2 regions of the Streptomyces sp. NPDC026589 genome follow, and region 1 is predicted to be linked to the other one. Evidence: riboswitches for the same ligand, from Rfam matches in the RefSeq annotation. Region 1 holds a riboswitch; the other holds the start of a gene.
What was found. Region 1 has a riboswitch for thiamine pyrophosphate ahead of thiC (phosphomethylpyrimidine synthase ThiC). Riboswitches for the same ligand answer to the same signal wherever they lie in the genome.
Positions count from the first base shown of each region.

Region 2: linked by a shared signal. The riboswitch ahead of AB0F29_RS13260 (thiamine ABC transporter substrate-binding protein) and the one ahead of thiC (phosphomethylpyrimidine synthase ThiC) in region 1 are both predicted to bind thiamine pyrophosphate.

Region 1 is NZ_JBEZYG010000009.1:29,735-32,861, reverse strand. Features, by position in the region: gene thiC (phosphomethylpyrimidine synthase ThiC) at 1-1,545, opposite strand, end outside; TPP riboswitch at 1,538-1,672, opposite strand; gene AB0F29_RS17130 (YibE/F family protein) at 1,743-3,089, shown strand; gene AB0F29_RS17125 (SsgA family sporulation/cell division regulator) at 3,113-3,127, opposite strand, start outside.
Region 2 is NZ_JBEZYG010000006.1:277,282-280,408, forward strand. Features, by position in the region: gene AB0F29_RS13250 (methyltransferase domain-containing protein) at 1-93, shown strand, start outside; gene rlmN (23S rRNA (adenine(2503)-C(2))-methyltransferase RlmN) at 275-1,381, shown strand; TPP riboswitch at 1,461-1,577, shown strand; gene AB0F29_RS13260 (thiamine ABC transporter substrate-binding protein) at 1,659-2,753, shown strand; gene AB0F29_RS13265 (iron ABC transporter permease) at 2,834-3,127, shown strand, end outside.

The DNA of each region.
Region 1 (3,127 bases):
CCACTCCTGCGCACCCGGGTGCCCCTTGGCCAGGTCGGCCGCGTGGGCAGCGATCTTGTAGGTGATGACGCCCGTCTTCACGTCGTCCCGGTTCGGCAGTCCCAGGTGCTCCTTGGGCGTGACGTAGCAGAGCATCGCCGTGCCCCACCAGGCGATCATCGCGGCGCCGATGCCGGAGGTGATGTGGTCGTAGGCGGGCGCGACGTCCGTGGTCAGCGGGCCGAGCGTGTAGAACGGCGCCTCCTCGCAGATCTCCTGCTGGAGGTCGATGTTCTCCTTGATCTTGTGCATCGGGACATGCCCGGGGCCCTCGATCATGGTCTGGACGCCGAACCGCTTGGCGATCGTGTTCAGCTCGCCCAGCGTGCGCAACTCGGCGAACTGCGCCTCGTCGTTGGCGTCCGCGATCGACCCGGGCCGCAGTCCGTCGCCCAGGGAGTAGGTGACGTCGTACGTCGCGAGGATCTCGCAGAGCTCCTCGAAGTGCTCGTAGAGGAACGACTCCTTGTGGTGGGCGAGACACCAGGCCGCCATGATCGAGCCGCCGCGCGAGACGATGCCGGTCTTACGGCGGGCCGTCAGCGGAACGTACGGCAGGCGCACACCGGCGTGCACCGTCATGTAGTCCACGCCCTGCTCGGCCTGTTCGATGACGGTGTCCTTGTAGATCTCCCAGGTCAGCTCCTCGGCCCGGCCGTCGACCTTCTCCAGGGCCTGGTAGAGCGGGACGGTGCCGATCGGCACGGGGGAGTTGCGCAGCACCCATTCGCGGGTGGTGTGGATATTGCGGCCGGTGGACAGGTCCATGACCGTGTCGGCGCCCCACTTCGTCGCCCAGGTCATCTTGTCCACCTCCTCCTCGATGGAGGAGGTGACGGCCGAGTTGCCGATGTTGGCGTTGACCTTCACCAGGAACCGCTTGCCGATGATCATCGGCTCGATCTCGGGATGGTTGACGTTGGCCGGCAGCACCGCCCGGCCCTGCGCGATCTCCTCGCGGACGACCTCGGGCTCCACGTTCTCCCGGATCGCCACGTACTCCATCTCCGGGGTGATCTCCCCCCGTCGGGCGTACGCGAGCTGGGTGACGGGGCGTCCGTCGCGGCTGCGGCGCGGCTGGCGCGGGCGGCCGGGGAAGACGGCGTCGAGGTTGCGCAGTCCGCCGCGCGGCGAGGTGTGCTTGAGCCCGTCGTCCTCGGGGCGGGCCGGCCGGCCCGCGTACTCCTCGGTGTCGCCGCGGGCGATGATCCAGTTCTCCCGCAGGGGCGCGAGGCCCCGGCGGACATCGGTGTCGATGGAGGGATCGGTGTACGGCCCGGACGTGTCGTACAGCGTCACGTCCTTGCCGTTGGTGAGGTGCACCTGTCGAACCGGCACCCGGAGGTCCGGGCGCGAGCCCTGGACGTACCCCTTGTGCCAGCCGATGGACTTCCCGGCCTCGTTGTTCGGCGTCCCGTCGCCCGGCGTCGTGCCGCCCGGCGTCGTGCCGTCCGGCGTTCCGTCGTTCTGTTTCGAGGCAGGCGTGCGTGCGTCCGCTGTGGTCATGAGACCTACTCCCTACGCCGGCATTACCCGGTAACAGGTTCGGCGGTCGGCGCAGCGTGTTCCCGTACGGATGTACGGCGATCAGCGCCCTCTCAGCCCGGTGCTCCGAGCTCCCGCGTGTGCAAAGGTGCCTCCACGCTAGCGTCCTTTCGGGCGAGCTGACCAGAGGGGCCTCCCGTTCTTGCGATGATCGCCCCGTGACCTCCCCCCAAAGCGACCCCGCACCCCAGCCGCCCCAGGGCCACAGCCACGGCCACACCCACAGCCACGGGCCGGCCGCTCCGGTCTCCCGGCACCTGCGCAAGGTGATCGCCGCCGTGCTGATCCCGTTCGCGACGGCGGTCGTCGTCGGCCTGATCGCGTTCTGGCCCGGCGGCGCGCCCGACCACGAGCGCACCGGCGTCGGATTCGACCGGCAGACCCAGGACGGCAAGGTCGTCCAGGTCGTGAAGGTCGACTGCGCGGACGTCAACGCCGCGCAGGTGCCCCCGACCGGTGACACCTCCACGCCCTCGGGACGCGAGGCCGTCAACGAGCAGGAGGGGGAGTGCGCGAAGGCCACCATCGAGGTGACCAGCGGCGACGACAAGGGCCGGAAGTTCGTCGAGGTGGTCCAGCCGGACGCTCCCCGACAGCTGAAGGAGGGTCAGGGCGTGGTCGTCGCGTACGCCCCCGACGCGCCGCGCGACCTCCAGTACTCGGTGACCGACGTGGACCGGAAGGTCCCGATGGCGGTGCTGGCCGGGATCTTCGCGCTGGCGGTGGTCCTGGTGGGCAGGATGCGCGGAGTGATGGCGCTGGTGGCGCTGGTCGTGTCGTTCGCCGTGCTGACCCTGTTCATCCTGCCGGCGATCCTGCAGGGCTCGAACCCGCTGGTCGTGGCGGTGATCGGGGCCAGCGCGATCATGCTGGCGGCCCTCTATCTGTGCCACGGGGTCACGGCCCGTACGTCGGTCGCGGTCGTCGGCACGCTGATCTCGCTGCTGCTGATCGGGCTGCTGGGCTCCCTGTTCATCGGCTGGGCGAACCTGAGCGGCAACACCGACGACAACACCGGCCTCATCCACGGCCTCTACCCGGACATCGATATGAGCGGTCTGCTGCTGGCCGGTGTCATCATCGGTTCGCTCGGGGTGCTCGACGATGTGACGGTCACCCAGACCTCCGCCGTCTGGGAACTTCACCAGGCGGACCCGCGGATGGGTTGGAAGGGTCTGTACCGGGCAGGTATCCGGATCGGAAGGGACCACATCGCCTCGGTGGTCAACACCCTGGTGCTGGCGTACGCGGGCGCGGCGCTGCCGCTGCTGCTGCTCTTCTCCATCGCCCAGAGCAGTGTGGGGACGGTGGCCAACAGCGAGCTGGTCGCCGAGGAGATCGTCCGCACACTGGTCGGATCGATCGGCCTGGTCGCCTCGGTGCCGGTGACCACGGTGCTCGCCGCGCTGGTCGTCTCCGCGGACCGCCCGGGATCCGGTGGCGCACAGGCGGCTACGGCCGCACCCGCGCGGACGGGTCGGGGCCGTCGTCGTAAGTCGGGGTGACGGGGCATCGGGGGCACGTGCGGTCAGCCCGCGTTCTG
Region 2 (3,127 bases), on a different contig from region 1:
ATGGCGGAGCCGTACCCGGAACTCCTCGCCGCCAGCTCGCACCTCTTGGCCGTCGGTAAGGTTCCCGCCGACAGTGCCGACCGACGGCCCTGACCTGCGGACGGGGCCACGGGCCGGGCCGCCCGTGGGCCGTCGGAGGGCTGCCGACGACCGACCCACAACCACCATCCACGACCGGCACCGTCCGGCCCGGGGCGTCGCTGAGCTGGGTGATGACCGCTGAGCCGGGTGATGACCCGGGGCACCTCGTCGTGTCTGCGACACTGGATGAACCATGCCTAAGCCCGGAGAACTCACTTTCGTCGCGCCCCGCGGATCCAAGAAGCCGCCGCGGCACATCGCCGACCTCACGCCCGCCGAGCGCAAGGAAGCGGTCGCCGCGACCGGTGAGAAGCCGTTCCGCGCCCAGCAGCTCTCGCAGCACTACTTCGCGCGGTACGCGGCCGACCCGGCCGAGTGGACGAACATCCCGGCCGGATCGCGGGAGAAGCTGGCCGAGGCGCTGTTCCCCGACCTGATGTCCGTGCTGCGGCACATCAGCTGCGACGACGACACCACACGCAAGACCCTGTGGAAGCTGCACGACGGGACGCTCGTCGAGTCCGTCCTGATGCGCTACCCCGACCGCGTCACGATGTGCATCTCCTCGCAGGCCGGCTGCGGTATGAACTGCCCCTTCTGCGCCACCGGGCAGGCCGGCCTCGACCGCAATCTGTCGACCGCCGAGATCGTGCACCAGATCGTCGACGGTATGCGCGCCCTGCGCGACGGCGAGGTGCCCGGCGGGCCCGCGCGGCTGTCCAACATCGTCTTCATGGGCATGGGCGAGCCGCTCGCCAACTACAACCGGGTGGTCGGCGCGATCCGCCGTCTCACCGACCCGGAGCCTGACGGTCTCGGCCTCTCGCAGCGCGGGATCACCGTCTCCACCGTGGGCCTCGTCCCGGCCATGCTGCGCTTCGCCGACGAGGGCTTCAAGTGCCGCCTCGCCGTCTCGCTGCACGCCCCGGACGACGAACTGCGCGACACCCTGGTCCCCGTCAACACCCGGTGGAACGTCCGCGAGGTGCTGGACGCCGCCTGGGAGTACGCGGAGAAGTCCGGCCGCCGGATCTCCATCGAGTACGCCCTGATCCGGGACATCAACGACCAGGCCTGGCGGGGCGACCGGCTCGGCCGGCTGCTCAAGGGCAAGCGGGTGCACGTCAACCTGATCCCGCTGAACCCCACGCCCGGCTCGAAGTGGACCGCCTCGCGGCCCGAGGACGAGAAGGCCTTCGTCGAGGCCATCGCAGCCCACGGCGTGCCCGTCACCGTCCGGGACACCCGCGGTCAGGAGATCGACGGGGCCTGCGGGCAGCTCGCGGCCTCCGAGCGCTGAGGGCTGTCCCGTAGCCCTTGGCCTCTCCCGCCCGGGCGGCCGAAATCCGCCGGTGTAGCCTGGGCCCGAAATCAACTTCATATTCCGACAGGGGAGCGCCACAGCGCTGAGAGTGCGGCACCAAGGACAGGTTGGCCGCAGACCCTCTGAACCTCGCCCGGGTCATTCCGGGTAGGAAGTTCGGACCTTACTCAAGCTGTTGCGCCCTGCCCGCTTCCGGTTCGCCGGACAGCGGGCGGGGCCGCGTCTCTTCCTGGTCATCTCCAGGAGGAATCACATGAACACCACCACGAAGTACGCGGCGACAGTGCTCGCCGCCGCTCTCGGCGTCACCGTGCTCGCGGGGTGCGGCGACGACGGTTCCGCCGGCTCCGGGGAGTCCATGGGCCCCGGCTCCAAGACCGTGACCCTGGTGAGCCACGACTCCTTCAACGTCTCGGACAAGGTGCTGAAGGCGTTCACGAAGGAGACCGGCTACAAGGTCGAGATCCTCAAGAGCGGCGACGCCGGGGCCGCGCTCAACCAGGAGATCCTCACCAAGGGCTCCCCGCGCGGCGACGTCTTCTTCGGCGTCGACAACACCCTGCTCTCCCGCGCCCTCGACAACGGTCTGTTCACCGCGTACGAGGCCAAGGGCCTGGACACGGTCGCGGCGGACACGCAGACGGACGAGAAGAGGCGGGTCACGCCCGTCGACACCGGCGACATCTGCGTCAACTACGACAAGAAGTACTTCGCCGACAAGAAGCTCGCCCCGCCGAAGACCTTCGACGACCTGCTCAAGCCCGCGTACAAGAACCTCCTGGTCACCGAGAACGCCGCGAGCTCCTCGCCCGGCCTCGGCTTCCTCCTCGGCACCATCGCAGCCCAGGGCGAGGACGGCTACGAGGCGTACTGGAAGAAGCTGAAGGCCAACGGCGTCAAGGTCGTCGACGGCTGGGAGCAGGCCTACAACGAGGAGTTCTCCGGCTCCGCGGGCGGCAAGAAGGCCAACGCCGACCGGCCGCTCGTCGTCAGTTACGCCTCCAGCCCGCCCGTCGAGGTGCTCTACGCCGACCCGCAGCCCAAGGAGGCCCCCACCGGGGTCGCCACCGGCACGTGCTTCCGGCAGACCGAGTACGCGGGGCTGCTGACCGGGGCGAAGAACGAGGCGGGCGGCAAGGCACTGCTGGACTTCATGATCAGCAAGACGTTCCAGGAGGACATGCCGCTGAACATGTTCGTGAACCCGGTCGTGGAGGACGCTGCCCTCCCCGAGCTGTTCACCAAGTTCGGCGAGAAGATCGACACGCCTCCCACCGTCGCACCCGAGAACATCACCGCCAACCGTGAGCAGTGGATCCAGTCGTGGCAGTCGCTGGTCCTGAAGTAGAGCCCGGGGCGAAGACCGCCGGGGCCGACCGGGAACGGCACAGGACCGGGCGGCGCGGGGCCGCGCTGCGGCTCGGCCTGATGGCCGTGCCCGTGGCGTTCTTCGCGGTGTTCTTCGCCTATCCCGTGACCGCGATCGTCGGCCGCGGGCTCAAGGCGGGGGGCGACTGGCAGTTCGGGCGGATCGGCGAGGTGCTGGCCCGCCCGGACATCCTCGACGTCCTCTGGTTCACCACCTGGCAGGCCCTCGCCTCGACCGCGCTCACCCTGCTGATCGCCCTGCCCGGGGCGTACGTCTTCGCCCGGTTCGACTTCCCCGGCAAGCAGCTGCTGCGGGCGGTCGTCACGGTGCCGTTCGTGCTGCCCACCGTCGTC